DNA from 2 places in the Anaeromassilibacillus sp. 1001302B_160321_C8 genome. Region 2 is predicted to be linked to the other one. Evidence: predicted binding sites of a transcription regulator. Region 2 holds the regulator's gene; the other holds the start of a gene.
What was found. Region 2 encodes HrcA, which represses chaperone genes, less so after heat shock. Its sites were predicted from a motif close to TGTTAGCACTCNNNNNNNNNGAGTGCTAACA; they were not measured.

Region 1 (16,316 bases), on a different contig from region 2:
CTGTCCAACAAATGGGGTGCAGTTCAACAGAGTGAGTACCGGGTATTAGTTACCCTATCATGCGCTTCATTCGTGGCGTAAGTTTGGCGTAAAATTTCGCTCTAATACGGTTTTTTTGTGGCGTAAGTTTGGCGTAAATCCGCTTTTCTCTACGCTGGAATCCAGTCATTTCAAGGGTTTTCGGCATCTATCAGTACATGCCGCCCATGCCCGCATCAGCCGGAGCAGCCGGCGGAACCGGCTCTTTCTTGTCCGCTACAAGGCTCTCGGTGGTGAGAACTGTCTGTGCGACGGAAGCTGCGTTCTGCAGTGCGGAACGGGTAACCTTCGTCGGGTCAACGATGCCAAAGGAGATCATGTCGCCATACTCGCCGGTCAATGCATTATAGCCATAGCCGACCTTGGACTCCTTCTTGAGGTTCTCCACGATGACAGATCCTTCGACGCCAGCGTTCGCCGCAATCTGGCGAACCGGCTCCTCCAGCGCTTTCAGCACGATCTGCACGCCGGTCTTCTCGTCGCCCTCAACGCTCTCCAACAGCTTTGCAACCGCCGGAATCGTATCGATCAAAGCAACGCCGCCGCCTGCTACGATGCCTTCTTCCACAGCCGCCTTCGTTGCCGCCAAAGCGTCCTCGATGCGGAGCTTCTTCTCCTTCATCTCAATCTCTGTTGCAGCGCCTACGCGGATGACCGCTACGCCGCCAGCAAGCTTTGCCAAGCGCTCTTGCAGCTTCTCACGGTCGAAATCAGACGTGGTGGTCTCGATCTGGCTGCGGATCTGATGGACTCTCGCCTTGATGTCGTCCGGGTTGCCGGCGCCGTCAACGATGATGGTGTTCTCTTTGTCCACCCTGACCTGGCGTGCACGGCCCAGCTGGGCAATCGTGGTGTCCTTCAGCTCCAAGCCAAGCTCGGAGGAGATCACCTGGCCGCCGGTCAGCACGGCGATATCCTGCAGCATTTCCTTGCGGCGGTCGCCAAAGCCCGGAGCCTTGACTGCAACGCAATTGAAGGTGCCGCGCAGTTTATTCAGGATCAGGGTTGTGAGCGCCTCGCCCTCAACATCCTCTGCAACGATCAGCAGCTTCTTGCCACCCTGTACGATCTGCTCGAGGAGCGGCAGGACTTCCTGGATGTTGGAGATCTTCTTATCGGTGATCAGGATGTAGGCGTCGTCCAGGACAGCCTCCATCTTGTCGGTATCGGTCGCCATGTAGGGGCTGATATAGCCGCGGTCAAACATCATACCTTCCACAACGTCGCAGTCCGTCAGAGCGGTCTTGCTCTCTTCCACGGTGATGACGCCGTCGGAAGTGACCTTCTCCATTGCGTCCGCAATCAGCTTGCCAACTTCTTCATTCGAAGCGGAAACCGTTGCAACACGGGCGATGTCGTCGGAGCAGGTAACCTTCTTGGAATGCTCGCGAAGAGCATCCACAGCTGTGTCTACAGCGTCCTGTACGCCCTTGCGCAGCACCATCGGGTTTGCGCCAGCTGCGACATTCTTCATGCCTTCGCGGATCAAAGCCTGTGCCAGCAGCGTTGCGGTCGTGGTGCCGTCGCCAGCGACGTCGTTCGTCTTGGTGGCAACTTCCTTCACGAGCTGTGCGCCCATATTCTCGAATGCGTCGTCCAGCTCAATTTCCTTTGCGATGGTCACGCCGTCGTTCGTGATGAGCGGAGCCCCGAACTTCTTATCCAACACAACGTTGCGGCCCTTAGGTCCCAACGTAATCTTCACGGTATCTGCGAGCTGATTGATGCCGCTCAGCAGAGCTTTTCTTGCTTCTTCGCCATAGATGATCTGCTTTGCCATAGTCTATTCCTCCAAATATGATACTATAAATTCTCTTAAATACTTATTTATTCAACCACTGCCAGGATGTCGCTCTGACGGACGATGGTGTATTCCTCTCCGTCCATCTTGACGTTCGTACCAGCATACTGGCTGGTGATGACACGATCGCCCACTTTGACATTCATAACGACTTCCTTGCCGTCTACCATACCGCCGGGGCCCACTGCGATGACGTCCGCAACCTGCGGCTTCTCCTTCGCGGAACCTGCCAGGATGATGCCGCTCTTTGTGGTCTCTTCTGCTTCTTCCATCTTAATCAGAACTCTGTCTGCCAACGGTTTGATTGTCATTTAAATTTCCTCCTTCAGAAATAGATCCTACAAAATCCATGCATACCCTTTCAAACTGCTCGACGCTTTGACCGCGCCGCTTGAAACGATATGTTCTTAGCACTCGCTATCTCTGAGTGCTAAGACTATTTTAGCCACTTACGCAGGAAAAATCAAGGGGTTTTTCCCGAAAAAATGCAATTTCATAAATTATTTACAATTCACCCAGAAATATGCAAAGCAGGGCCGGATTTCCAAGGGGAGTCCACAAAATATGGCGGTTTCAAGCCATTGCTCCTACAACCGGCCGCATGCGCTATAAAAGCCTTTCCGCACACTCTCCCTGAAATTTCCAGCCCTCTTCTTGCATTTCTGCTTCGGCAACCAGCCGCTTTTGCCGTAGCGGACTGGCTGTCCATCTGCTAAATCCCGCTTTTATAATACATATAAAACTGACACTTAATCATGCCGTTGTAAAGCTTTCTGCGGCGGTCCGCCTTGCGGCCGTAGCACTCCTCAAAGGTCTCATCGGGGCTGATGATGTTATAGCTCCATTTTTTCTTGGGGGTAAACACCTTCCCCATCGTCCGATAGAGCTCTTCCGCGGCGCGGATATCCAGCAGGCGCTCACCATACGGCGGGTTGCAAATGACGTCGCCGCGTTCGCCCAGCGGTTGGAAATCCGCCACATCCCGCTTCTCCGCATGGATGCAGGAGATCACACCGGCCTTGCGCGCATTTTCCAGCGTCAGGTTCACCGCAGCCCCGTCAATGTCATATCCATACCCAGTGAAGGAAGCGTCCCGGCACACCAGGTCCCGCGCACGCGCCCGTTCTTGCTGCCAGACTGCGGACGGGATATTCTTCCAGCGTTCCGCTGTAAACGAACGTTGCAGCCCCGGGGCGATGTTTTTGGCGTAAAGCGCAGATTCCACCAAAATGGTACCGGAGCCGCAAAATGGGTCGATCACAATCCCATCCCGGCGGACACGCGAAAGATACGCCATCGCCGCCGCCAAGGTCTCCTTGATCGGCGCCTCTGTGGAATTGGCCCGGTAACCGCGCTTGTGCAGGCCCGCCCCGGAGGTATCCAGCATGACGCTGACGTGGTCCTTCATGATGAGGAATTGAATCTGATGCAGAGTCCCGGTCTCTTCAAACCAATTTAGATGGTATTTGCCCTTCAGGCGCTCCACGACGGCTTTTTTGATGATGGATTGGCAATCTGGGACGCTGGCTAATTTGGAATTCAGGGAGCGCCCCTTGACGGGAAACGCATCCTCTTTTCCGATCCACTGTTCCCAAGGCAGGGCCTTTACCCCCTGGAAGAGCTCTTCAAAACTGCGCGCCTCGAAGCTCCCCAGTTCAATCAGAACGCGCTCCCCATACCGTGAGCCGAGGTTGGCGCGCGCGAGCATCGACGCATCTCCGGTAAAAAACACACGGCCGTTCTGCGGTTCCACATTTTGCGCTTCCATCGCGCGCAATTCATCCCCCACCAGTCCTTCGATCCCCAACAGGCACGGGATTACCATTTTCCACTGTTCAGCCATAGATACACTCCTATTTCCCGGGAAACACCCGTTTTCGATTTGATTCGCATCCGCCTAAAAAGGCGGCCCACACCGCATCCAAACGCCGTTGCCCCTTTCCGGCAAGCGTCAGCCATGCGGAATGGATTGATTATACCATAGGCCCTCTACAAAAGCAAAACCCATCCGGAAAAGCAGCAGCGGCCGGGCATAAACACCTGTGCCCGGCCGCTGTCCCATTATTTCTTTAGAATCTCCATGAATTCCTCGCCCGTGATGGTCTCCCTCTCCAACAGATAGTGCGCCAACTCATGCAGCTTCTCCATATTCTCCTTCAAAATCGCAATCGCCTTTTCGTGCGCAGAACGGATCAGCTCCAAAACCTCCTCGTCGATCTTAGCCGCGGTCTCCGGCGAGCAGGTCAAGGAGGCGTCCCCGCCCAAGTATTGATTGCTGACCGTCTCCAAGGCCATCATGTCAAAGGTCTTGCTCATGCCCAACCGGGTCACCATGGAGCGCGCAAGCTTAGTCGCCTGCTCGATGTCGTTGGATGCCCCGGAGGTAAACGAGCCAAAGATCAGTTCTTCCGCTGCACGGCCGCCGGTCAGCGTGGCGATCTTGTTGTACGCCTCTTCGCGGGACATCAGCACCCGCTCGCCCTCTTCCACCTGCATGGTATAGCCCAGGGCTCCGGATGTACGCGGGACAATGGTAATTTTATGGACGGGCGCCGAGTCGCTCTGCATCGCGGCAACAAGCGCATGTCCAATTTCATGATAAGCGACGATCTCTTTTTCCTTTGCGGAGATCACCGCGCTCTTGCGCTGGTAACCGGCGATGACAACCTCCACGCTCTCTTCCAAGTCCGCCTGCGTCACGCTGAAATGGCCGCAGCGTACCGCGCGCAAGGCCGCCTCATTGATGATGTTCGCCAACTCCGCGCCGGAAGCGCCTGCGGTCGCGCGGGCGATAGCGTTGTAGTCGATGTCGGGTGCCACTTTGATCTTTTTGGCGTGAACCTTCAAAATAGCCTCGCGCCCCGCCAGGTCCGGCAGTTCCACCGGGATACGCCGGTCAAAACGGCCCGGGCGCAGAAGCGCTTTGTCCAAGGAATCCGGGCGGTTGGTCGCGGCCAGGATTACAACGCCCTTTTTCCCGTCAAAGCCGTCCATCTCCGTAAGCAACTGGTTGAGGGTCTGCTCCCGTTCGTCGTTGCCGCCCATGCCGCCCTCGCGCTTTTTTCCGATGGTGTCGATCTCATCGATAAACACAATGCAAGGGGCCTTCTCCTGGGCCTGCTTAAAGAGGTCGCGGACTTTGGCTGCCCCCATACCGACAAACATCTCTACAAACTCCGAACCGGAGATGGAGAAAAACGGCACCTTTGCTTCCCCAGCGACCGCCTGCGCAAGCAATGTCTTACCGGTTCCCGGAGGGCCCACCAGCAAAGCGCCCTTCGGAAGAGAAGCGCCGATCTCTGCATATTTCGATGGATTGTGCAAGAAATCCACAATCTCCGAAAGGGCTTCCTTCGCCTCGTCCTGCCCGGCAACATCGTCAAAGGTCTTGCCCGTTTGCGCCTCCACATAGATCTTGGCGTTGCTCTTGCCAAAGGTCATGGCGTTGGGGCCGCCCATCTTTTTCTGCATATAGCGGGTGAGCAGCTGCCCCAAAATAAGAAACATCAAAATGGGGAATACCCAGGAGAGAATAAACGTAAGAAGCGGCGACTCTTCTTTCGGGATTTCCTTTCCATATTGAACATCCGCTTCATCCAGGCGGCTGCTCAGCGTATCGCTGTCCTCCATTTTGCCGGTGACGAATACGGCTTCTTTTCCATTTTCGTCCTGCCCGATAAAAGCAATTTTATCCTCCTGGTCTTCCACCTAGGTGATCTTACCCGCCTCTAGTTGGGCCAGGAATGCGTCATAAGAAACCTCGGTTACCCGTGTGCCAAATATACTGGGGAATACCAGTGCATTTAATAAAAGAAGCACCACGAGCGCAATTACATAATAATAGATCAATGATTTTTTCGGTGATTTCTGTTCTTTCATTCGACTGTTCCTTTCTGATGATTTTCCAACATGTCGCGCAGTAGCGCATCGATCTCACGCAAATTTTCGGCAACTTGCTCCATCCGTTCCCGTCCAAGCCTCTCTAAGCAGGAGGCATATTTTTCTTCTGCAAGGCGGTCAATCGCCCGGACAGTGTCCTTCCCCTTCTCAGATAAGGCGATTTTGACCATACGTTCATCCTGTAAATCCCGGACCCGAAGAAGGAAGCCTTCTTGCTCTAAACGTTTGCACATGGAGGACATATTTCCGCTGGTCATCCCCAATGTGCGCCCAAGCTGGCCGATTGTGGGGGAATCCTCCGCGGACCAAAGCTCCATAAGAATCCGCATCTGCATGTGTGTCAGGCCATATTGTTCGCTAATCGGGCGGAACATCCCATCCATACATTCGGAAATCCGGCGCGTCATATCCCAAACCACATTTTTGAATTCGATGACCTCCATATCACACCTCCGTTGGCAATAATTTGTTCAAATAGTTTTCATGTATATATAATATATTGAATAGAGTGTTTATAGTATAATATTTTTGAAATAAAAACATGTTACCGGTTTTTGAACTTTTCCTAACGCTTTTGCTAACCGATGAATGGAGAGAACCTATGAAATTTGATAACGATTGGGAACGCATCCGCGAATTCAGCAAATTGCTCTATGAAGTATCACAAATTCCCATTCAAATTGCTGATATCCATGGGGCCACGCGCCTTTTCTTTCCCTCTCTCCCAGAATTTCAGGAGATCGGCCTCCCGCGCTCCATTTCTGAATCCCTTATTGCACGCGCGAAACAAGGCCCGGTCCTACAGACATACCATTCGGTCTTATTGTGTGCCTGCATCTCCTTTTCTATGGATGAACAATCCCTTTTTTTGATTTTGGGACCAGCGCTTTTGGAGGAGATCTCTCCGGGCAGCATCCGTGACCTGACTTCGCTTTATCCCTGTAAGGATACGCATAAGCTCTACACCCTTGCCAAACAGCTCCCTGTTTACAACACGGTACAGTTTATCCGCTATGTGCAGATGTTCCATCTGACAATTTTCGGGGAAAGTATCGGCATCTCGGATTTTTTTATCGCCCAACAGCAGCAGATCCCCCAGGACGCAATCAACCGCGCCTTGGAATCCAGCTACTTTTCCCAGCGGGAATTGACCAATATGCCAGTCCCATTTGCGCTCGAGCAAATGTTTACAAAATGCGTCCAGACCGGTAATACCGCTGAACTAAAACGCTTATTGGATACCTACCTCTCAGGAACCGCCGGCACACTCTCTTCCACTCCCTTGCGGCAAAGCAAGGATACCTCCATTGCGATTGCCGCCGTAATTTCACGCGCCGCAATCGCCGGGGGACTGAGCGCCGAATCTGCATGCCGCCTCAGCGATGTATATGTGCAGCAGATGGAAACCTGCGGGGAGGTAAAGGATGTCTACATGTTGTGCGCACGCATGGTATTCGACCTGACCGAACGGGTGGCTAATGTCCAGCGGCAGACAGCGTATTCCTTTCCCATCACTCAGTGCATTCAATTTATCACCGATCATTTGCACGAGGAGCTTTCCCTTTCGATCCTTGCAGACCAGGTGCAGCTGAGCCCCCGGTATCTCTCGCGCCGCTTTAAACAGGAGACGGGGACGACCATTACCTCTTACATCCAGCAGGCACGTGTGCGCGAAGCGCAGAATCTCCTCCTCCTATCCGACGAGAGCTTTTTGGAGATCAGTAACTTTTTACATTTCATCTCCCAAAGCTATTTCATACAAATTTTCAAACGGTATACAGGGATGACCCCGCAGCAGTATCGCAAACGAGGCCAAAAGCTCTCCAAAGCAAAGCGCCCCGGCGAACACTGAACAAAGGGGTTATCCCTTTTGATTTTCAAAAATGTTAGGTAGAAAAAATAATATAATATGTATTTTTATGGTATACAATTCTGTTTTTTATCCAGTATCATGTGCAATATCCGATTTTTCATCTAGAATTTCTGATTCGTTCCAGAATGCCAAATGATTTCCACAATTTGTCACAGGAGGCGATTGCAGTTGGAAAAGGAAAAACATACGGTCCACCGTTTTTCCAATTTTGTCATCAGAAAACGCAAATGGATTGAAAAGATTTTTGCCGTTGCCGTTGTCCTCAGCATTATTGCCCTTTGCTTTGTCCGGGTCAATTATGATTTGAGCAAATACTTGCCGGACGACGCCGCTTCGAAAGCCGGATTGAATGTGATGGATGAGGAATTCGGCTACCCCGGCACGGCACGCGTTATGGTCGGTGATGTATCCCTTTATGAAGCCAAACTGTACAAGGACCGTATCGAAGCGGTGGACGGGGTCAATATGGTCACCTGGGCGGATACCGCGGCCGACGTCTATCAATCCGAACTTTTTATCAATTACGAGGCGATCGAGGACTATTACAAGGACGGATACGCCGTGATGGATATCATTTTTGATGAGGACGATTCCGATGCCAAGACGCACAACGCACTCAACGAAATCGAAGCCATCACCGGGGATAAGGGGTATTTCATGGGGCCCGCTGTACAAAACAAATCTCTGGATGAAACCTTGACCCGTGAAATTGCTATCGCCATGGTGATGGGGATTTTTATGATTTCGGTGATCCTCTGCCTCACCACAACATCCTGGTTTGAACCCTTCCTCTTCCTATTCATCATGGGCGTGGCCATTATCATCAACATGGGTACCAATATCTTTTTGGGGGAAATCTCCTTTCTCACCTTTAGTACAGCGGCCATCCTGCAATTGGCCATCGCAATGGACTATTCCGTCTTTTTGCTGCATTCCTTCACCAGGGAACGGCAAGCGGGGGTAGAGCCCGAGCAAGCTGTGGCAAATGCGATTCACAGCTCTGTGACTTCCATCCTGTCCAGCGGCGCAACGACCATTGTCGGCTTCCTCGTGTTGATGCTGATGCGCTTTAAAATTGGCTTTGACATGGGCTTTGTCCTGGCAAAAGGCATTGTCATCAGCCTTTTAACGGTATTGCTTTTGATGCCTGCCTTATTGCTCCGCTGGGGGGATAAGATCGAAAAAACCGCCCACCGCTCTTTTATGCCCTCTTTCAAGGGATTAGGAAAGGCCGTCTTTAAGATCCGCTACGGCGTACTCATCCTGGTTGCCCTTCTGGTTGTTCCGGCCTTTACCGCGCAGAATATGAACCAGTTCCTTTTCGGGAACGGCTCCTTGGGCTCCAGCCCTGGAACAAAGGTATATGAGGATGAGCAGGCGATCAATACCCGCTTCGGCCGCAGCAACCTGGTCCTTGCATTGGTCCCCAATACCAACAATGTAACGGAACGCGCTTTGACCGAATCGCTGCGGGATTTGGATTATGTAAAATCCGTCACATCCCTCGCAGATACGCTGCCAGAAGGGGTCCCCGAAGACTTCCTTCCAGAATCCCTGACCGGACAGCTCCACTCGGACGATTACAGCCGCATCATGATCTACCTTAAGACCAAGGACGAAAGCGCGTACGCTTATCAATGTACGGATGAAGTGCGTTCGATTGTCGAATCCTATTATCCAGAGGGCTCCTATCTGGTGGGGACGACACCCTCGACACAGGATATCCAAACCATCATCACCAACGACTACAATTACGTCAATATCCTTTCGCTTTTGGGAGTCGCGGTGGTGGTCCTGTTGACCTTCCGCTCATTCATTATTCCTATCGTGGTAATGATCCCCATCGAAGTAGCCATCTTTTTCAACATGGCGATCCCCTATTTAGCGGGCGACAAGATGATTTATATGGGATATATCATCGTAAGCTGTTTACAATTAGGCGCGACAGTGGACTATTCCATCCTGACAACCAACAATTATTTGGAAGCGCGTACCCATCTTCCCAAAAAAGAGGCTGCCATCCATGCAATCTCACAAAGTGCCCTGTCCATTCTGACGTCCGGTTCCATCCTAACCATCGTTGGTTACGGCCTGTACTATGTTTCCACTGTTTCCGCCATCGCAGATATGGGGCACTTGGTGGGGCGCGGCGCCCTTCTGAGCACCCTGCTGGTGATTTTCCTTCTGCCTGTCCTCCTGGTGCTCAGCGACAAACTGGTCATGAATCAAATGCGCCGCCGGGCGCTCCGCAAAGCTAAGCGTTCCATCCGATGGAAAACATGGCTGGAAAAACACAAACGAAAAAAAACTACAGCCCCTGATACAGCTCAGCAAAACTCCAAAGGAGGCCTCTTATCATGAAGAACTGTAAACGCTTGATTGCTTGTATCCTATCTTTCGCCATGCTGCTTCCCCTTGCTACGATTCCTGCACATGCGGTGGAAACGCCGGTCACAACGGATGAGGCCGTCTACGTCAACCTGGACCACTACGGCGCCGTCACCGGCACCAGCGTAGTCAAAGGATGCAGCCTCAATGGGAACCGGGAATTTAAGGACTATGGATCGTACACAAAGGTCACCAACATGTCCGGATACGACGAGCCGGAATTGACGAACGACGGCGTTGTCTGGAGCCTCTCCCCGGATGCGAACGATCACTTCTTTTACGAATGCACGCCTGCGCAAAACAGCATCATCCTGCCCTGGTCCTTCAAAGTCTCTTACAAGCTCAACGGCGTTCCCACAGAAGCGCAAGACCTCGCCGGCGCATCCGGCTTGGTAGAAATCAATATTGAATGCATTCCGAACGGGAGCGCAGAAACCTACTATCAAAACAATCTGCTGTTGCAGGCGGCTACCATGGTCAATGTCGAGGATGTACTCAGCATCGAAGCGCCGGGTTCCCAAACACAATCCATCGGTACATACAAAGCGGTTCTCTTTGCGGCGCTGCCCGGCGAACATACAACCTTTACCATCCGCATCGGCACGGAAAGCTTTGAGTTTCCCGGCGTGATCATGCTGATGATCCCCGGAACCCTGGAGCAGATGAAGACCATCAAGGATCTGAAAGAGGCGAAGGACACCATCGGCGATTCCGCCGACTCCGTCTATGACAGCCTGGATCAAATTTTGAACGCGCTGGAGGATATGTCCGGAAGCCTGGAACTGACCCAGGAGGGATTGCAAGCCCTACAACAGGCGCGCACATCCATTCAGTCCGCGAAGGGAGGCATCTATGACGGCGCAGACGCTTCTTTGAAGGATCTGGATGCACTCTCGCAGAAGATTGTTGCTCTCGTACCGCATTTGCAAAACGGGGAACAGCTTGTCAACGATGTCAGCGCAGACATCAATGCCATGGTAGATACCACCGGCCTCCTAGCCTCCGACTTGGGAAGCCTTTCCAGTTCTCTTTCCCGTCTCCAAAACAGCATGGAAGATCTGGAGGACGCTCTGAACGACGCCACCATCAGCCGCAAGCATCTCACCAACCTACAAGACGCCATTGATGATCTAACCGATTCATTCGCGCCGTTTGAGGGAGATTTGGAAGATCTAAAAGGAACGATCGACCGCCTGGAAGACCCGCTTGGAAAATTGCTCACCGGTTTGCAGGACACCAAAAGCCAGTTGGACCAGGTGATCGCGGACCTTACACAGAAAGGCGTCTCCGATACACTGCTTGCGCCGCTCAAGAAATACCGCGACCGATTGGATGAAGCCACCGTCAAGCTGGAACAAGTGCGGAAAAAGCTGACCGACCTTTTAAGCAATACCAGCAATACCGTTGGCACGTTGGACGGCTTAGGCAGTGCAATCGATGATCTATTGGACGACCTGAAAGGGCTCTCCGATTTAGATTCCGCCGCGGACGTAATCGGTGAACTCAACCGCACCGGCACATCTTTGCAAGCTGCCATCGCCACCTGCTCTTCTTTCCTCACCACCGTACAAACGTTAAACAATACCTTAAACCAATATAAGGAGGGTACCATCTCCCTGCTGTCGGATTGTTCCGAACTGGCCACACAGCTCGGCTCCACATTGACCAGCACCTCCACCTTCCTACAAGATCTCGAATCGATGATGAAGGAGAGCGGCCAATATCTGAATGAAGGGACCCAGAAGACACTGGACGGATTGATCGGCGCATTGTCAGAAGCCCTGGATATGTCCGGCAGCACGTCGTCCCTTCGCGATGCAAGCGATTCCATCAAAGGGACCGTGGAAGACCAGCTGGATCAAGTGGAAGAGGACAGCAATTTCTTAAATTTGGACGCAGAAGCAGAGATGGTTTCGTTTACATCCCGCAAAAATCCTGCTCCTGCCAGCATTCAGGTCATCTTGCGCACAGAAGAAATCTCCTTAGGCGATGCGGAGGAACCCGTCGAGGATCTGGACCCAGATTCCCAACCTACTAGCTTTTGGGACAGGGTGGTAAACCTTTTCCAGCAGTTATGGGAATCCATCACTTCCCTTTTTCAATAAAAACATACTGCCATGTATAACGCCGGATGCCTTGGGAACCCTATGGCATCCGGCCTTTTGAACCATTGATAATTCCAATGAATTGGAACGGCTTTTCTTTACTTCGCTCACACCGCGTATTATAATGAGCTTGAGGAGTGAACGATATGAATTTAAAACAGCTGATCGAAGATCCCAAGCTGACAAAGCGGATTGTGCTTTTAATTACCTACACCGTTTTGTTGATATTCGCTCTGTTCAACCTGGACAAGCTGTTCAGCTTTTTCCTCTCTATCTTTTCGCTTGCATCCCCGTTTTTTATCGGAATTGCCATTGCATTTGTAGTCAATGTGATCTTAAAGTTTTACGAGGAGAAAGTATTTGCTTTTCTCAATAAAAAAGATCTCAAACTGTGGAAGAAGTGCCGGCGCGCCGTTTGCGTGGTGCTCTCCTTCCTAACATTGATTGTCATCTTAGGCGCAATTATCCTTTTTGTCGTTCCGGAATTGGTTTCCTCTTTAGAAGTCTTGATTCGGAACGCCCCCACGTACATCAGCCGCTTATCAAACGAGATTATCCGTCTTCTGGAAAAATACAATGTGACCCAAGATCAAATCAACTCCCTCTCCATCGATTGGACTTCCCTTTTGTCCAAAGCGACAGAGGTTACCTCCAATTTTATGGGGTCCCTGTTTAACATTACAGCCAGCGTGGCGAACGGCATTTTTACCATGGCCATGAGTTTTATCTTTTGTATGTATATGCTGTTCGGTAAGGAAAAGCTGACCAGCCATTTGAAGCGCCTACTCTATGCGTTCCTGCCCAACCGTGCAGCAAGGCGGACCATCGAGATTTCCAGCATGGCCAACCGGATCTTTTCCAATTTTGTGCGTGGGCAGCTCACAGAAGCGTGCATCTGGTTTTTCCTGGTGTACATTGGATTGAGTATCCTCCGATTGCCTTATGCGGTATTGATTAGTTCAATTGTCGCGCTATGCAGCCTGATTCCCATCATTGGGCCCTATATCTCTATGTTCACAGCGGGTTTTATCCTGCTTTTGGTGAATCCATGGTACACGGTAACCTATATTGTATTCTTCCTGATTCTCCAGCAGATTGAGGGGAACCTAATCTACCCGCGCGTGGTCGGCACCTCCATTGGATTGCCGCCGATTTGGGTTTTGCTCTCCATCATCCTATGTGGGAACCTGTTTGGGATCGTCGGTATCCTGTTGGGCATTCCAACCTTTTCGGTGCTCTATGCGCTTCTCCGCGAAACAGTTCGTAGGCGCCTGTACAAAAAAGGGCTTACCAAAGAGAAGTTCCAGCGAAAAAATTTTCCCGAGGCGCAAACCAAGGGGAAGGCCGCCGCAGAAAATATGGTAGAAACCTCCTCTATAGATTCTGAACGTAAATAAATCGCAAAGTAGGAATGGGATATACCTAGTCCAAACATCCATTAAAAACAGCCTTAAAGAATGGTTGCCACCATCACTTTAAGGCTGTTTTCTCTGTTCCTGTATGCGCTGAATGGGAAAGGCCAGAAAACCGGTTGTCCCTCCAACACTTGTAACACATCCCTACATAACGCTCGTTGCCTCCGATCAAAATCTGTTTGCCTTCCTTGATGATGGCCCCGTCGTGGATACGGGCGTTCACTTCTGCCTTCCTGCCGCAACGGCACACCGATTTGATCTCCGAAAGGGAATCCGCTAATTCAAACAGGCGCTTGCTCGCAGGAAACATCTTCGTCTGAAAGTCTGTCTTCAATCCAAAGCACAACACGGGAATTTCATCCACCGCCAGGTCCTTGAGTTGTTCCACCTGTTCTGGTGTAAGGAACTGCGCTTCGTCAACGATCAGCACCTGGTATTCCCGGTGTGCATCGTACCAGTCCAGCAGGTTCATGTCCTCATCAATCACATAACACCGTTGCTCCAACCCAATGCGCGATTTTACTACCTCTGTTCCGTCACGATCATCAATGCTGGGCTTTAACAGCGCAACACGGTATCCCTGCTCTTCATAATTGAATTTCACCATCAAAGCGTTTGCCGATTTAGAGCTGTTCATGGCCCCATACTTAAAATATAGCTTCGGCATGCCCTTTCCCCCTTTTCCGGAAGGATATGCACCTACGGATGAAAAGGCACAACATCCGTCTGGTATTGGTCTGTACTCTATAAAGTAAGCAGGCCGGCCCAGATGCTCCTGAACCGGCCCCACACAAGATTATTCTCCGATGATTTTGATCAAAGCGTGTTTATCCCGCTTTCCATCGAATTCAAAGTAGAAGATCTGCTCCCATGTGCCAAAGTCCAGCCGACCGTTTGTCACAGCTACCACCACTTCACGCCCCATAATCGTCCTTTTTAGATGGGCGTCGGCATTGTCTTCAAACCCATTGTGATGATATTGGTCATACGGCTTTTCCGGCGCGAGCTTTTCCAGCCACACTTCATAATCATGGTGCAGTCCTGCCTCATCATCATTGATAAACACACTGGCAGTGATATTCATGGCGTTTACCAGAACCAGCCCCTCTTTAATTCCGCTCTCACGCAGCGCTTCTTCCACCTGCGGTGTGATATTGACCAAGCCCCTGCGCGCCGGCACATGGAACCACAGCTCTTTCCGATAAGATTTCATCATTCCGGCCCCTTTCATATTTTTTCCCATCTTACCACAACCGCTGTGAAAAGCGCAATCCCTTATTTCTCTTTCCACCTCTTTAGTTCCGGGAACCAAGACAGCATCGCTCTTTTCGCTTCTGCACGGTCCGTATACCTACCAGAATCCTTTTCCACGTCCAAACAAAAATCCACCATCTGTTCCATCGTACAATCCGCTAGAAAAGCGCCATTTTGGTAGCAATAACGGCAATAATCGGTATTTCTTGTCCCATCCGCATTCGTCCCATACTGGGAAGCTTCTGTCATTGGCATACCGCAGCTCTGACAAAAGTCGGCCAGCGCTACATAGATCGCCACATCCGTAGGTTGGCCATTCCCCATCCCGATAGAATATTCTTCAAAATCACAAGTAAACTTGCGCGGGAGATTTTCCTGCCAAACCTGTTTCCAAAATATCCCCATATCCTTTGTTACATCGCCATGAAACTGAAATTTTGCATAGGAACCGGCTGGGATCGTCACATACCGGATTCCCTCCTGTGGCGCCGGGTCACCATCCACTTCACAGCCGACGAAAGCATCATAATCGCCTTGTGCGCCATTTTCGTAATTGGTATATAGGCCGTAGGCAGCTTGTCCCTTGCCCCCCGCCAGTCTTCCATTGATCTCCCGAAAATAACGCGTCCAAAGTTCGCCGATCTTTTGCTGCATGTCCGGGCTGGCGTTGCTCGTACGTACAGAGACGCCGGCGATTCTTTTTTTCTGCAATGTTACGATTTCATAGTTCATACCTGTTCCTTCTTTCCCGGGGATTTCCCGTTTTTGTTTCCTCAGTATAAACCACAAAATAGGACAAGAGCATGTCATATTAAAATACAAAGCCTCCCTATTTTTCATAAAGGTCCGCTATATTATGGGCAAAACAGGCAATCCGGTTCTGTATTTCCGGCGGGGAAAGGATCTTCATGGCATCTCCAAAGGACAATAAATAGCCGCAGAGCCAGGGATCGTCCGGATATTCTATGGATACAACGAAAGTCCCATCCTGCCTCCGCCGGATGCAATCCACTGGGAACTCATCATAAACCCAGTAGGCCATCTTTGCGGAAATCTGCAAAACCAATGGGACGGTATGGCCCGATGCATAGGATGGAAGCTCCATTTCCGGCAATGAATGCTGGTCCCGGGTAAAGTGCTGACCGGTCAGGCAGACATGCTGCATCCGGGATATTTTAAAGGTGCGGTAATCCTGTCTGGTGCGGCAATAAGCCTGCAAATACCAACTGCTGTTGCGGAAGTGCAATTTCATCGGTTCCACACAGCGCCGGGCGGTCTCCCCCAAAGTATTGGAATAGGAAAATTCCAACACATATTGTTCCAAGATCCCTGTTTTGAGAATACCGAAAATCTCCCGCTCCGCTGAGGCGCCATTCCAACTGGAAAAGTCTACATCTATCCAATCCGTTACACGCTTCTGAAAAAGCCCATGTAAGCGGGACAGCACTTGTGTCCCCTGCATGCTGGCCGCCCGTAGGCTTTGCAAGGCGAATAGAATTTCATCCTGCTCTTCGGAAGAAAGCAACGAACGGTCCAGAACG
Region 2 (16,316 bases):
GCGCCAGCTCTTCGAGGTGCCGATCCAGGCGTGCGTGGGCGGCCGGATCATCGCGCGCGAAACCGTCAAAGCGCTGCGCAAGGATGTTCTGGCGAAGTGCTACGGCGGCGACATCACCCGAAAGAAGAAGCTGCTGGAAAAGCAGAAGGAAGGCAAGAAGCGCATGCGCCAGCTGGGCACGGTCGAGGTGCCGCAGGAGGCGTTTATGAGCGTGCTGAAGCTGGATGAATAAGATCGGTTTATACCTGCATGTGCCGTTTTGCGAGAAAAAATGCCCCTATTGCGATTTCTATTCCGTCCATGCCTCGGAGGATTCCCTTAATTTATATACAGATTGTATGATTGATAGATTAAAATACAATTCGGATAAAATCAAACGCCCGGCGGATACCCTGTATTTTGGCGGAGGGACGCCCGGGCTGCTGGGCGGCGAACGGGTGGCGCGCCTCATCGGGCAGGCGAGGGCCTGCTTTGGACTGGATGGCGCGGAGATCACCGCGGAAGTCAACCCTGGCGTGGATTTGACGGGCTTTTTGCAGGGGTTCCGGGCAGCGGGCGGCAACCGCCTGTCCATCGGGATGCAGTCGGCGGACGACCGGGAGTTGGAACGCTTGGGCCGCCGCCATACAGCGGCGCAGGCGGCCGAAGCGGTGGCGGCGGCACGCAAATCGGGGATCGAAAATATTTCGCTCGATTTGATGCTCGGCATCGAGGGGCAGACGGTGGAAAGCGCCCGGCGTTCCGCAGCGTTTTGCGCGGAACTGGGGGTGCCGCATGTGTCCGCCTATCTGTTGAAGATCGAACCGCGCACGGCCTTTTACCAGCGCAGGGAGCAGCTGCAATTGCCGGACGAGGACGAGACCTGTTCCCTCTACGAAGCAGCCTGCGAGGAATTGGAGCGGCACGGCCTGATGCAGTATGAGATTTCCAACTTTGCCCGGCCGGGCTTTGAGAGCCGGCACAATTTGAAGTATTGGCACTGCGAGGAATATCTCGGTCTTGGCCCGGCCGCGCATTCCTTTTTGAACGGGAAGCGCTTCTATGAGGCGCGCGACCTGCGCGCGTTTTTGGCAGGGCAAGCGCCGGAGGAGGACGCCGACCCGGAGATTCCCGCCGGTGGGCCGGAGGAATATGCGATGTTGGCACTCCGGTTGGCAGAGGGCTTACAGGAGGCGCGCTACCGGGACCGCTTTGGCGAGCCCATTCCGGAGCGATGGAAACGTGCGGCGCAGCGGTATGCCCGCGTTGGCCTGACGGAGTGTTGGCCGGAGGGTTTCCGGTTTACCCGGAAGGGATTTTTGGTTTCCAATGCGCTTTTGGCGGAGATTTTATACGAAACGTAATAAGTGAAAAATAATATACAAAAGGTTGTGTAGATTTGGCGGTTTGGCCGGTCTGTGCGGCCTTTTTTCTATTTATTAGCATGGCGGTGGGCGCGAGGACCGGTTCAGGGAAGGGAAACCTTGTTGCCATATTCGTCCTTTTGGCAAATTGCTAAGTTTCTCCATTGCAGATTCATAATTAATTTACATTTATCTTATTGACAACCGGGCAAAGTAATGATAAATTAATAACTAGAGTTAGCACTCGATATAAAAGAGTGCTAAACTCCGAATCCAAACAAGAGAGGTGGGAAGGTTGGAACTCAGCGAACGCAAGAAAAAAATTCTGGCGGCGGTCGTCGAATTGTATGTCGCCACCGGCGAGCCGGTCGGCTCGAAGGCGCTTTGTGACAACCTCGACTTTGCAGTCTCTTCCGCCACCGTGCGCAATGAAATGAGCGATTTGGCGGAGATGGGGCTTCTGGACCAGCCGCACACATCGGCGGGCAGGGTTCCCACCCAAATGGGGTACCGGGTGTACATCGATTCATTGATGAAGAAAAAGCCCGTGACCCGTGAAGAAAAGCGCTATCTGGACAGCCAGCTGCTCTCCAGCGCCTATGATCCGGAAAAATTGCTGGACGGTGTTTCTAGGGTGATGGCAGCCGCCACCCGGTTTGCGGCGGTATCCACAACGCCGAGCGGCCGCGGGGCGAATATCCGCGCGATCCAATTCGTGCAGACCAGCCGCCGCACCGCGATGGTCATCCTGATGACCTCCGCCGGGACCATGAAGACGCGCGTGTTCCACTGCGACTTTGACCTGTCGCAGGAGATCTTGCGGGTGTTCTTCCGGGTGTTCAACGAGAAATTGGCAGGGATGCCGGTTTCGGAAGTGACGCCCGCCTTTATCCAGAACATGGCGGCCTCGATGGGGGAGATGGCGATCCTGATGTCGTCCGCGTTTATGGCGGTGCTCGACGTGGCGCGGGATTCCATGCAGGCGGAAATCTGCATGGAAGGGCAGACGAACCTGCTCTTCTATCCGGAGCTCTCGCTGACCGCGCGCCGGATGATGGATTTCCTGGCGCATGCGGACGAGTTGAACCGCTTGTTGGAGCAGCGCAGCAAAAACGTGAAGGTGCTCATCGGCGACGAGACGGGCCGCCCGGAACTCAAGGATTCCAGCGTGGTGATTTCCCGCTACACCGTCGGCGGCAAGGACGCCGGCGCGTTGGCGATCATCGGCCCGATGCGCATGAATTACGCGAAGGTGATCGCCCATATGGAATATCTTTCCGACGCGGTTGGGAAGATGCTCACCGAATTGATGGACTATGACTTTTAGAGTTTGATAGAGCGCAATGGCGCAATTTAAAACGAAGGAGGGTCCGGACAGTTGAATACGGAGGAAAAGAATCCGCAGACAGAAGCCGGAACAGACCCGCAGACCGACGCGGAGCCGGAGGCTTCCCAGGAAACGGAAAAGGCCGAAAAAAAGGATAAAGGAGGCTTTGGCGGGAAAAAGGCCAAGGCAGAGAAAGAAGCGATGCAGAAAAAGCTTGAAGAAGCAGAGGAGGCCCTGAAAAAACAGAAAGACCAGCTCTTGCGCACCGCAGCGGAGTATGACAACTACCGCAAGCGCACGGAGCGCGAGAAAGCAGCGATTTATTCCGATGCGACAGCGGCCGCAGTGCTCGAGTTCCTGCCGGTGGCAGACAATCTGGAGCGCGCGCTGGAGCAGCAGGAGTGCAGTGTCGAAGACCTGCGCAAGGGCGTGGAAATGGTCCAGACGCAGCTGAAAAAAGCGCTGGAAAAGCTGGGCGTGTCCGAGATGGGCGCCGCAGGGGAGGCGTTCAACCCGGAACTGCACAACGCCGTATCCCATATTGACGACGAAAACGCAGCCGAAAACGTGGTTGCGCAGGTTTATCAAAAGGGATACAAGATCGGCGACAAAGTCGTCCGGCATGCAACGGTGGTCGTTGCAAACTAACCGTCCACTGTCCCGCAATCCCCTTTCTAATATCTAATATATAGATTCAACTGAAAAAGCAGAATGAAAACTGGAGGTATAGATTATGAGCAAGACAATTGGTATTGACCTTGGTACAACGAATTCCTGTGTAGCCGTGATTGAAGGCGGCGAGCCGGTTGTAATTCCAAACGCAGAAGGCGCGCGCACAACGCCGTCCGTGGTCGCGTTCTCCAAGACCGGCGAGCGTATGGTGGGCCAGGTGGCAAAGCGCCAGGCCATCACCAACCCGGACCGCACCATTTCTTCCATCAAGAGAGAGATGGGTTCCAATTATAAAGTAACGATTGACGATAAGAGCTACACCCCGCAGGAGATTTCCGCAATGATCCTGCAAAAGCTGAAGGCGGACGCAGAAGCCTATCTGGGCGAGACGGTCACCTCCGCAGTCATCACCGTCCCGGCATACTTCACCGACGCACAGCGCCAGGCGACCAAGGACGCCGGCAAGATCGCGGGCCTGGATGTAAAGCGTATCATCAACGAGCCGACGGCCGCGGCTCTGTCCTATGGCATCGACAAGGGCGAAGAGCAGAAGATCATGGTGTATGACCTCGGCGGCGGCACGTTCGATGTCTCCATCATCGAGATGGGCGACGGCGTGCAGGAAGTGCTTGCAACCGCTGGCAACAACCGCTTGGGCGGCGACGACTTCGATAAGCGCATCATCGATTGGATGGTTACCTCCTTCAAGCAGGAGAACGGCATCGACCTCTCCGGCGACAAGATGGCCATGCAGAGACTGAAGGAAGCCGCAGAAAAGGCAAAGATCGAGCTGTCCGGCATGACGTCCAGCCAGATCAACCTGCCGTTCATCACGGCGGACGCCACCGGCCCGAAGCACCTCGACATGACCCTGACCCGCGCAAAGTTCAACGAGCTGACCGCAGACCTCGTCGAAAAGACCATCGGCCCGGTTCGCCAGGCCATGCAGGACGCTGGCTTGCAGTTCAGCCAGATCAGCAAGGTCCTGCTCGTCGGCGGTTCTTCCAGAATCCCGGCTGTCCAGGAAGAAGTCAAGAAGTTGACCGGCAAGGAGCCCTTCAAGGGCATCAACCCGGATGAATGCGTCGCCATCGGCGCGGCATTGCAGGCCGGTGTGCTCGGCGGCGAGGTCGAAGGCCTGCTGCTGCTGGACGTTACGCCGCTGTCCCTGGGCGTTGAAACCATGGGCGGCGTGATGACCAAGGTCATCGAGCGCAACACCACCATCCCGACCAAGAAGAGCCAGATCTTCTCCACGGCTGCGGACGGCCAGACGCAGGTAGAGGTCAACGTCCTGCAGGGCGAACGTGAATTTGCCCGCGACAACAAGCAGCTCGGCCTGTTCAAGCTGGACGGCATCGCACCCGCGCCGCGCGGCATCCCCCAGATCGAGGTTACGTTCGATATCGATGCGAACGGCATCGTAAACGTCTCCGCAAAGGACCTTGCAACCGGCAAGGAACAGCACATCACGATTTCCTCCAGCTCCAACATGAGCAAGGAAGACATCGACAAGGCCGTCAAGGACGCAGAGAAGTATGCGGCCGAGGATAAGAAGCGCCGTGAAGAGGTCGATACGAAGAACGAGGCGGAGAACCTCTGCTACTCGGTCGAAAAGCTCATCAAGGACAGCGGCGACAAGATGGACGCTTCCGATAAGACCGACCTGGAGGCAAAGTCCAATGCTTTGAAGCAGGCGATCTCCGGCAACGACACGGCATCCATCAAGAGCCAGATGGAAGAGCTGCAGAAGGCGCTGTATGCGGTATCCGAGAAGCTGTATAAGGCAGCAGCTCCGCAGGGCGGCCAGCCGGCGGGCGGTGCAGGCGCACCGGCGCAGGATGCAAACGGCAACCCGGTCTATGACGCCGAGTACAAGGACGTAGACGACAACAACAATAACAAATAAAAATCGGGGCGCCGTGCGGCGGCACGGCGTTCTGTGCGAGGTGGAGGCTGTTGTGGGTACGGGATGTACCTGCAACAGCTTTAGCCCGTAAAATGGCGCATCTCGATTTTTTATAAAGTGATTTACAACAGGCGAAAAACCTGATAGGATAGAGGACGCGGCATTGCCGCGCAGAAATTGAGAGTTGGCGCAAAGCAGGGGCGGCGGTAGGGCTTGTTCCCGGTTGCGATGCGCTTTTGTAGGAGTGATTGGTGTGGCCGATAAAAGGGATTTTTATGAAGTGATGGGTGTGCCGAAGAACGCCACCGAAGACGAAATTAAAAAAGCCTACCGCAAATTGGCGAAAAAGTACCACCCGGACCTCAACCCGGGGGATAAAGAGGCGGAGGCAAAGTTTAAGGAAGTCAACGAGGCGTACGAGGTGCTCTCGGATAAAGATAAAAGGGCCCGGTACGACCAGTTCGGCCATGCCGGGGTGGACCCCAACTTTGGCGGCGGCGCAGGCGGCGGAAGCCCCTTCACCGGCGACATCGACCTGGGGGACATTTTCAACAGCTTCTTCGGCGGCTTTGGCGGCGGCGGTACGCGCCGTGCCAATCCAAACGCACCGCGCCGCGGCAGCGATACGGAGGGTGTTGTCAACATCAGCTTTGAAGAGGCGGCTAAGGGTTGCCGGAAGACGATTTCCTTTAATAAGATTGAAACGTGCCCGGACTGCGGCGGTTCGGGGGCCGCGAAAGGGACCAGCCCGTCCACGTGTTCACAGTGCGGCGGCACCGGCCAGGTGCGCATTAACCAGCGCACGCCGTTCGGCATGGTGCAGACCGCCCGCACGTGCGACCGCTGTGGTGGTTCCGGCCGTGTGATCGATTCGCCGTGCCATACGTGCAACGGCAGCGGCCGTGTGCGCAAGCAAAAGACCATCGAGATCAACATCCCCGCGGGCGTGGACAACGACCAGATGCTCAACGTTTCCGGCCAGGGCAACGCGGGCGCAAACGGCGGGCCCAGCGGCGACCTGCACGTCTATGTCAACGTGCGGCCGCACCCGATCTTTGAGCGCCGCGGCGACGACGTTTGGTGCGAGATGCCAATCACTTTCTCGCAGGCAGCACTCGGCGCAGAGGTCACGGTGCCGACCATCGACGGCCGCGTGAGCTACCAGGTGCGCGAGGGCACCCAGCCGGGGGATGTGTTCAAGCTCAAGGGCAAGGGCATCCCGCATATCAACGGCAGGGGCCGCGGCGACCAGTACGTCCGGATGACGATCGAGGTCCCGAAGAACCTCTCCCAGAAGCAGAAGCAGCTTTTGCAGGAGTTTGACAGCTGCGCCGAGGAGAAAAATTACCAGAAGCGCAAGGGGTTCTTCGATAAGATCAAAGAGATGTTTGACGAGAAAAAACAATCTTAAAAAACGGGGCAGGATGCAAAATCCTGTCCCGCTTTTGCTGTGTGAAAAAATTGACATAATATGCGGCGGAATGGCCGCTATATGTGCTGAAACGGCGCAAGGAGGGCGGATTCTCCCCAAAAGGCCCTGCATCAAGCATCCTCGCTTGGTGCAGGGCCTTCGCCATCTTCCTGGTCGCGCCCAACCAAGGTATCCAGGGAGACGTTGTAGATTTTGCTAAGCAACAGGAGCCTGGAAAGGGGCGGTTCGGTTTTCCCTGTTTCATAATATGTATAGGTGGAACGTTTAATCCCAAGGATACGGGCAAGTTCCGTCTGTTTCCAGTGGTGTTGTTCGCGCAGTTGACGGAGGGAATCCTTTAATTCCATAATATGTGGCCTCCTCAAATATAGACTAATACATTATATAATGTATTAGTCTATATGTAAACGGATATTATCCACTAATATCTAATAAAAAGATTAGATATTGGAGAGATAATATATGATTAAATTAAACGCTTTAGAATTGCTTGAGAAAAGTGGACATACTCGTTATTGGCTTTATAAACAGTTGGGCATGAGTTATCAGAATTTTAATAGGATGATTAATAATCAGACCAAATCGATTCAATACCAAAATATTGAGGCGCTTTGCCAATTGTTGGAGTGTACTCCGAACGATCTATTTGTTTTTGTAGATGACTAAATTGTTCTTCTAAAAGAAAGTTGTTTTTTGCCAGCAAACGAAAGGGCCTTTCTCCAAAGGCTCCGCAAGGGTGGAACCCTACCGCCCCGCGCGCATCCTGGGGAACCAAGGGAATTCCGCTGGGATTTCCTGCAATTTTGCCCGGACAAACCCTTGCGAAAATTCGGAAAATAGCCTATAATCATCATGTATGGTGGTTAAACCAAGGAAACTTGAAACCGAAAGGAGTACCGATATGAATTATTCCCATGAAGTGGAAAACATGTGTCCTGTAACCAAAGGTCCCCATCACGGTCCCGCGCCCATCCCGGAGGAGGGCAAGTGGGTAAAAGCCTATGAGATCAAAGACATCTCCGGCCTGTCCCATGGTGTGGGCTGGTGCGCACCGCAGCAGGGCGCTTGCAAGCTGACCCTGAACGTGAAGGACGGCATTGTGCAGGAGGCTCTGGTGGAGACCCTGGGCTGCTCCGGCATGACGCATTCCGCTGCTATGGCCGCAGAAATCCTCCCGGGCAAGACCCTTCTGGAGTGCTTGAACACCGACCTCGTTTGCGACGCAATCAACGTTGCAATGCGCGAAATCTTTAAGCAGCTGGCCTATGGCCGCAGCCAGACCGCGTTCTCCGAGGGTGGCCTGCCGATCGGCGCAAGCCTGGAAGACTTGGGCAAGGGCCTGCGTTCCCAGGTTGGCACCATGTTCAGCACCGGTGCAAAGGGCGTCCGCTACATGGAGATGGCCGAGGGCTACGTCCTCAAGACCGCTCTGGATGAAAACAACGAAGTCATCGGCTATCAGTTTGTCAAACTTGGCAAGATGATGGAAGATATCCGCCACGGTGTGGACCCGAAGACTGCTTACGAGCAGAACATTGGCCAGTATGGCCGCTTCGACGGCGCGGCAAAGTACATCGACCCGCGTGAAGAATAATTCGGCAGGGATCATACCGAACATTCCAAGTCAGGCGTCTCCCAATCGGGGAGGCAGCCGAGAAAGCAGAATAAAGGAGGACAACTTACATGGCTAACGATGTCAAGTTTGAAGGTAAAGAAAGAAGAATGCCCAAAATCGAAAAGTGCCTTGCCGAGTATGGCCTTGCCAGCCTCGAGGAAGCGCGCGACCTTTGCCTGAGCAAGGGAATCGATGTAGATAAAATTGTCAAGGGTGTACAGCCCATCGCGTTTGAGAACGCCAGCTGGGCATATACCCTGGGCTGCGCAGTCGCTCTGAAGAAGGGCTGCAATTCCGCTGCGGACGCTGCCGAGTCCATCGGCATTGGCCTGCAGGCGTTCTGTGTTCCGGGTTCCGTTGCGGAGAACCGCAAGGTCGGCCTGGGCCACGGCAACCTGGGCGCCCGTCTGCTCCGCGACGAGACCAAGTGCTTTGCGTTCCTCGCAGGCCACGAGTCCTTCGCTGCCGCAGAAGGCGCAATCGGCATTGCCAAGACAGCGAACCGCGCCCGCAAAGAGCCGCTCCGCATCATCCTGAACGGCCTGGGCAAGGACGCTGCCTACATCATCTCCAGAATCAACGGCTTCACCTATGTGAAGACCGATTACGACTTCTTCAACGACGAGCTGAAGATTGTCGAAGAGAAGGCATTCTCCGAAGGCGAGCGCGCAGCGGTTAAGTGCTACGGCGCAAACGACGTCCTCGAGGGCGTTGCGATCATGAAGCACGAGGGCGTGGACGTCTCCATCACTGGTAACTCCACCAACCCGACCCGCTTCCAGCATCTGGTTGCCGGCACGTATAAGAAGTGGGCCATCGAGAACAACCGCCCGTACTTCTCCGTTGCTTCCGGCGGCGGCACGGGCCGTACCCTGCACCCGGACAACATGGCGGCTGGCCCGGCTTCCTATGGCCTGACCGACTCCATGGGCCGTATGCACGGCGACGCACAGTTCGCAGGCTCTTCCTCCGTCCCGGCGCACGTCGAGATGATGGGCTTGATCGGCATGGGCAACAACCCGATGGTCGGCGCGACCGTCGCATGCGCTGTTGCTGTGTACGAGGCTTGCAAATAATCGGAACAGGATATCGCCGGTTCCGGCAGTCTGATTCGAGCCAATAAGAACCTTACAGCTCCCGTGGATCGCGGGACGCTGACCGGCGCGCGATGCCGCGCCGGTTCCGGGCGCAAAAGCGCCCGGGAAGGCGGCTTTGCCGCCTTCTAGCGTCCCGCTTTCTCGGGGGCTTTTTCGTTTTCCCGCAAACTTTTTGAAACGCGAGGCCGTCTAATAGACAGAAAACGAAATACAGAACAGATTGGTGGGATGAACTGTGGCAACCACACAGGCTTTTCGGGAATATATCACCCAAAACCAACAGGCCTTTTACCGGTTGGCCTATAGCTATACAAAGAACAGCGACGCCGCACTCGACGTGGTGCAGGACGCCATTGTCAAAGGGATTGAAAAGCTGCATACGCTCCGCAATCCCGCATATATGAAAACGTGGTTCTATCGGATTTTGGTCAATGAGGGCCTCAACTACCTGCGCGGGAAAAAGGTGGTTTCGCTCGACGAATATGCGGAATCCCCCCTCTCCGCTGCGGAGGACCGGGACGTCGCGCAGGATGTGGACCTTTACAATGCCGTCCAGAGGTTGGAACCCAAATTGCGCACCGTGGTCATCCTGCGCTTTTTTGAAGACATGAAGCTGGAAGACATCGCGTCCATCACCGGCGATCCGCTCAGCACGGTGAAGTCGCGTTTATATAAAGCCCTCAAGCTCTTGAAGGTAGATTTGCAGGAGGGGGTGATGGCGACGTAACGATGCTTTAGCCAATCCAATAGCTCTGAGCTTGCCCGCGGCAACCCGGGAACGCCGCGGAAACAAACTTTTGATATATATTTTTAGGGAGGACATCTATGATGAGAAATTTTGAAGAGGCAAAAAGGACTTATGAGTCCATGGACATTCCGGAGAAGCTTCCGAATGTCGTGGATCAGGCTTTTACAAGGGCTACGGCCCGCCGGAGACTGGCCTGGTATAAACCAGCGCTGTCGGCGGCAGCGGCTGTATGCATCCTGTTTGTTGCGCTTTTGAACATCAGCCCCACCTTTGCCAATGCGATGGCGGAGGTCCCGGTGCTGGGCAATGTGGCGAAGGTGTTGACGTTCCGCCAATATGCCATTGAGACGGACTCCGAGTGGATCACCGTGAACCAGCCCTCCATTGCTGAGACAGGGAACACGGAGTTGGAAAAGCGCGTCAACAATGAAATTCAGGAAAAAATCGACGCGATTGTTGCCGAAGCCCGCCAGGAGGCCAAGCAAAACCGCGAGGACGCCATCGCGCGGGGGCAGGACCCGGCCCAATTGATGCCGGTGATCTTGGACATCCGCTATGAGATCAAGAGTTCCAGTGAAAAGGCGCTGTCCTTTGTGATTTACAAGACCGAAACAGCGGCAAGCGCCTATACGCAGCAAATTTTCTACAATTTGGACCTGGCTTCCGGCAAGGACCTCACGCTGTCCGACGTCCTCGGGCCGGACTATAAGCAGATCGCTGACAAGGCCGTCAAAGATACCATCGACCAGCGTATGGCGGAGGACCCGGAGAAGTGGCCGTACTTTGTGCCGACGCCGGAAATGCCGGACGAAGGCTTCCAGGGGATTGCCGACGACCAGAAGTTCTACATCGACAAGGACGGCAATGTGGTCGTGAGCTTCGATGAATACGAAATCGGCCCGGGGTCCATGGGCATCCAGGATTTCGTAGTCGGGAAATCGTTGGTATAACATTTCACAAGGAAAGGAGTAAAAGACAATCGAGGGCCCTGCCCTGCGGATGTGTAGCGCATCCGCGGGGCAGGGCTTTTTTTGCTTGGATTTGAGGGGGTTAACGGAACTAGAAATTTTTGGAAATATTTCTGATGGATGCGATAAAAAAGATGCGGCCGGGGCCTTTTTGCTGGGGCCAAAGTGCATTGAATCAAGAAGGAAATTCCCAAAAACTTTGGGAACGCTGGGATTCTTTGGGGGAGATATTGCACAACTTTCACCAATTTCCACAGAGTTTTCCACCGCCCTTTCTATGGGGATTTTGTCATTATAATTCTTTTTGAAAAACTATTTGCGAGAATAGCGCGTGAAACGGGGGTTTTATACGGCTTGTAATTCCACAGGTTTACATAAACCATGTGGAAAACGATGTGGAGAATGTTGAAAACTCGGTGGAAACAGTGGAGAAATGCCGGGTACAGGCTGTTTAAAGTTTTGAAAAGGTGCAAAAAGAAAAAGTTATGTAAACGGATAAAGGGAACGGTAAAAACTTTGCGTAAAGTTTTTGCCATCGAAAAAGGAAAAAAGCGCAAGCTTTCCACATTTCCGCAATCGGGATGCAAAACTTTTCCACAGAGATTTTGTTGGAAAAGATTGCGGTTGTTTTTGGCTTGCTAATCCTTTATAATATTATATTTAGCTGCTGCTCTGTTTGCGTGCTGTTTTGCAGGCAAAGCAGCCTGAAAGGATACGGAAAGCAACTTTATCAGAACTGCATTTTCCTATCCTCACATGGGAAATTTTATGTTATAATAACCTCACGGCGTAAGCGGAAGCCAGCTTCGCAAAAGCTCGCTGCCTTCCGACGCCTGAGAGAACATTGAAACATCGGCCAGAAGGTTTCGGTAACTTTCAGAAAGAGGCCTAAGGCTTTCGACGGACTGGATGTTTTAGATAACCTCACGGCGTAAGCGGAAGCCAGCTTCGCAAAAGCTTGCTGCCTTCCGACGCCTGAGAGAACATTGAAACATCGGCCAGAGGGTTTCGGTAACTTTCAGAAAGAGGCCTAAGGCTTTCGACGGACTGGATGTTTTAGATAACCTCACGGCGTAAGCGGAAGCCAGCTTCGCAAAAGCTCGCTGCCTTCCGACGCCTGAGAGAACATTGAAACATCGGCCAGAAGGTTTCGGTAACTTTCAGAAAGAGGCCTAAGGCTTTCGACGGACTGGATGTTTTAGATAACCTCACGGCGTAAGCGGAAGCCAGCTTCGCAAAGGCTTGCTGCCTTCCGACGCCTGAGAGAGCATTGAACCATATACAGAAATCGCAAGGCGTTTTCTGTTCAAGGGAGAGGCCGTCCGGCCTTTTTATATGGTATAATAAAATCCATATGACATTGCGCGAGAAACAGAGGGAAACTAGGCGCGAACCTCCCCGAGAAGTTGTTCCGTCGGGGAGGGTTTGGGCGCCACGGGATTTTTATCATTTGATTACGATACAGGAAGCAGGGAAATGTGTCTATGAATAAAGAAGAGCAGAGCCGCCGCGGGGAAGACGTGATCGCCGGCAGGAACGCCGTCACAGAAGCGCTGCGCAGCGGCCGGCCGATCGACAGCCTGTATGTAGCACGAGGCGCGCATACGGGAAGCATCGGCGCATTGATTGCCAAAGCAAAGAAGCAGGGCATTCCCGTCAAGGAGGCGGATGCCAAAAAGCTGGATTATTTGTGCGGGAACGCCGTACATCAGGGCGTGGTGGCGTTGGCCGCCGCGCATACGTATGCCTCTTTGGACGATCTCTTCGCCCTGGCCCAGGAGCGCGGCGAGCCGCCGTTTTTTATCGTGGCGGATGAACTGGAGGACCCGCACAACCTCGGGGCCATCCTCCGGACCGCGGAGTGCGCGGGCGCCCATGGGGTGATTATCCCCAAGCGCCGTTCCGTTGGGCTGACCTATGCCGTGGGCAAGGCCTCGGCAGGGGCGGTCGAATATGTGCCTGTGGTCCGCGTGACCAATATCGCCTCCACGTTGGAGGAACTCAAGCAGCGCGGGGTTTGGACCTACGCCGCGGATATGGACGGGCAGAACTGGTGCTCGGTGGATTACAAAGGCCCGACCGCGCTGGTGATCGGTTCGGAGGGATTCGGCGTCAGCCGTTTGGTCAAAGAAAGTTGTGATTTTGTCATATCCCTGCCCATGAAGGGAAAAATAAACTCGCTGAACGCCTCGGTTGCGTGCGGTGTGATCTGTTATGAGGTGGCGCGCCAGCGCAGTGGAATTGTGACCAAGTGAGACAGGGGGAAGAGGAATGGATAAAAGGACCAATACGCCCCACGACGACTTTTCCGTGGAAGAAATTTTGCAGGAAGCCCGCCTGTTGCGCGAGCAGCAGGGGGAGGAGATCACCTTTTCTGTTGCAACTACCGATCAGAAGTCCGCTTCGGAGCGCGCCCAGGCCACGCCTGTGGAACAGGCGGGCAAACCCGTTGCGCAGCAGCCGGTAAAAGAGCCGGTGCGCCGTCCGGTGGAGCGCAAGGAGCCCGAGCCGGGAAAAAAGGTGGAGGAACCGGCTGTGGCCGCGCCCAAAACGGAGCGCATGGCAAAGGAAGCGCCCAAGGCGGACCCCATCCAGTGGACAGAATCGGAACAGCCGGAGGAAGAAGAGCCCCGGAAATTGAGCTGGGCCGAGCGGCGCGCGGAGAAGAAGCGCATCAAAGAGGAGCGCCGCAGGCTGAAGAAGCAGTCCGGTGTGTTTCCGTCCGAGGAAGAAGATATTTACTATGGGCTGCAATTGAAGCCCTTGGAGGAATATAAACAACAGTACGAAAAAACGCTGCAATCGGGCAGCGCAAAGGCGGACGAGCCAAAGGAGCGGACGTCCGCACAGGCCAGGCCGGTGGCGAAGCCCGTGGGGGATAAAACGGGGTCGATTTTCTCCTACTTGTTCGATTCGACCGATGAGGAGATGGACGAGGAGATCGCCGCCCGGTTTGAAACGCTGCACCAGGAGCGCAAACAGCGTATGGAGGAAGCCGCCCGGCAGACGGGCGCATTCAAGGTGCATGAAAACACCATTGAGATTCAATTCCCCAAGCGCGCTCCGGAGGCGGCCCAAAAGCCTGCGCAAGCCGAGAAGCCCGCAGAGAAGGCGGCGGGTTCTAAACAGCCCGCGGCGAAAAAAGCGGCGGAGCCGGAAAAAAAGGTGGAACCGGCGCCAAAAGAAACCGCGAAGGCAGAGCCGGTAAAACCGGCTTCGGAGCCAAAGACGCAGACGCCGCCCATCTTGGATGGCTTCCCGGTGGGGGACGAGACGTTTGAATTCCCGGCGATGGGAAGCTTTGCCCGGCCCGTGCAGCGCAAGAGTGCTGAAAAAGCGGGAACTTCCCCGGATCTGCCGGTGGAAGGGGAGACCTTTGAATTCCCGGCAGTGGGAGGGTACGCCGTACCTCCGCAGATCGAGGACACCAACCCGATCGAGCCGGTGCAGCCCATGGAGCCCAAAGAGCCGGTACAACCTGCGGAGCCAAAGACACCGGCGAAACCGAAGAAAGCGCCGAAGCAGGAGCCAAAGCAGCCGGTGGAGATGCCCTCCGCGCCGGTTTCGACGCCGGAAACGCCGGTGCATACCGAACCCGCCGCGCCTGCGGCGCCGCCGGAAATCCCCACCCAGCCGGAGGTGCAGCCCTCTGTGACGCCGATGCGCGCAGAGGAATCCGCTCCGGCGGATACATATCCGCAGGAGAAGCCGCTCCGTCCAAAGACGGGGGAGAAGGTGCGCCGCGCCGATTACCGTCCGGCGGGTGTAACGCCCGTCCACGTGGTGGAATTGCACGACTATGCGGAAGTGATCTTAAAAGAGGCGAAAACATATCCCAAGGCATCGGCAAAGCTGCACACCGCGCCGCTCCCAAAGGTGGAGGAAGCCGCAGCGGAGCTGGCGAAAGAGGAGGAAGTCTCGAAAGCGGAGTCCCCCGTCGTGGAAGAGCCCACCTTGCCGGTTTGGGAGCCGCTGGCAACGGATCAGGAGGGGCAACCGGCCGATACGTTCCTCCATGCGGATGGGCCGGAGGCGGAGACGGAAGAAGAGACGCCGCCCCCACCCAAGAAAAAGAAGAAATTCTCGATCATGGGCGAGGAAGAGCCGGACAACGACCCGGAGGACAACCTGCCGGAGGAGCCGGACGAGCTGGACGATTACCAAAAGCCCTCGGATGCGCCTTCGGTTGCGCACGAGCTGGGTTCCAGCCTCCGGGAACTGACGCTGCGCCTGGCGGTCACGGGGATTATCACCGTGTTGCTGCTGGTGCTCGGCGTTTTGGGAGAGATGACCAGCCTGCTGCCGGGGGCGATCCGCGGCGCCCTGCCGACGCAGACGTATTTGATTTTAAATCTGATCTTTTTGGGGATTGCCTCGGTATTTTGCTGGGTGACCATCTTCAACGGGATCAAATCCATGGCCCGGTTGCAGGCCAATTCCGACAGCGGGGTCGCGGTTGCGGCGGTTGCGGCGCTGATCCAGAGCGTGGCGCTGCTCTTCTCGCCGGAGAGCGTGGCTTCGTCCAGCGTCCACGCATATGCGGTCTTGGCGTCCGCCGCCCTGTTTTTGAACACAGCGGGCAAGTTCTCGCTCATCAAGCGCATCCGGCACAATTTCCGCTTTGTCGCGTCGCCGGACCCGAAATACGCGGTGCAGTATTTCGACGACCACAACACCGCGCTGCAAATGGCCAAGGGCTGTGTGGCGGACACGCCCGCCATCGCCTACCAGAACAAGACGGATTTCCTCAAGCATTTCCTGAGCTTGAGCTATGAGAACGATCCCAGCGACCAGAGTTCGCACATCATCGCCCCGCTTGGAGCGATCCTTTCGCTGGTGCTGTGCATCGTGTACTATGTGTTGAACCAGGATGTGATCGGCGCAATCACCGTATTCGCGGCCGCCACCTGCATCAGCGTGCCGATGATGAATATGTTGAGCGTCAATTTCCCCCTCGCCCGCCTGAGCAAGCTGGCGACGCGCGTCGGGGCCATGGTGGTCGGCTATCCCGCAGTCGAGCATTTTTCCACGGCGAATGCGGTGATCCTCGATGCAAAGGACCTGTTCCCGAAGGGGACGGTGATCCTCAATGGGATCAAGACGTTTGGGGGCCAGCGCATCGACGACGCGATTGTCGATGCCACCGCGCTGATGTGCGCCACAGGGGGGCCCCTGAGCGACCTATTTGACCAGATTATCAAGAGC

Region 1: a site for HrcA is predicted at 2,246-2,276, ahead of I2E77_RS12765 (co-chaperone GroES). Genes of this name have one in related genera too.

Annotation. Positions count from the first base shown of each region.
Region 1 covers NZ_JADNJD010000024.1:15,717-32,032, reverse strand. Annotated here, with positions in the region: gene groL (chaperonin GroEL) at 191-1,819, opposite strand; gene I2E77_RS12765 (co-chaperone GroES) at 1,867-2,151, opposite strand; gene I2E77_RS12760 (THUMP domain-containing class I SAM-dependent RNA methyltransferase) at 2,553-3,683, opposite strand; partial or broken gene ftsH (ATP-dependent zinc metalloprotease FtsH) at 3,902-5,719, opposite strand; gene I2E77_RS12750 (MarR family winged helix-turn-helix transcriptional regulator) at 5,716-6,183, opposite strand; gene I2E77_RS12745 (AraC family transcriptional regulator) at 6,342-7,592, shown strand; gene I2E77_RS12740 (efflux RND transporter permease subunit) at 7,782-9,974, shown strand; gene I2E77_RS12735 (hypothetical protein) at 9,971-12,106, shown strand; gene I2E77_RS12730 (AI-2E family transporter) at 12,253-13,503, shown strand; gene I2E77_RS12725 (thymidine kinase) at 13,577-14,188, opposite strand; gene I2E77_RS12720 (secondary thiamine-phosphate synthase enzyme YjbQ) at 14,318-14,734, opposite strand; gene I2E77_RS14005 (zinc ribbon domain-containing protein) at 14,797-15,507, opposite strand; gene I2E77_RS12710 (helix-turn-helix transcriptional regulator) at 15,605-16,316, opposite strand, start outside.
Region 2 covers NZ_JADNJD010000005.1:62,053-78,368, forward strand. Annotated here, with positions in the region: gene lepA (translation elongation factor 4) at 1-232, shown strand, start outside; gene hemW (radical SAM family heme chaperone HemW) at 225-1,343, shown strand; gene hrcA (heat-inducible transcriptional repressor HrcA) at 1,639-2,670, shown strand; gene grpE (nucleotide exchange factor GrpE) at 2,722-3,318, shown strand; gene dnaK (molecular chaperone DnaK) at 3,404-5,251, shown strand; gene dnaJ (molecular chaperone DnaJ) at 5,505-6,662, shown strand; gene I2E77_RS05100 (helix-turn-helix transcriptional regulator) at 6,794-7,030, opposite strand; gene I2E77_RS05105 (helix-turn-helix domain-containing protein) at 7,146-7,349, shown strand; gene I2E77_RS05110 (iron-sulfur cluster assembly scaffold protein) at 7,585-8,277, shown strand; gene I2E77_RS05115 (GGGtGRT protein) at 8,367-9,374, shown strand; gene I2E77_RS05120 (sigma-70 family RNA polymerase sigma factor) at 9,631-10,122, shown strand; gene I2E77_RS05125 (anti-sigma-V factor rsiV) at 10,221-11,093, shown strand; gene I2E77_RS05130 (hypothetical protein) at 11,179-11,409, shown strand; gene rlmB (23S rRNA (guanosine(2251)-2'-O)-methyltransferase RlmB) at 12,596-13,366, shown strand; gene I2E77_RS05140 (hypothetical protein) at 13,383-16,316, shown strand, end outside.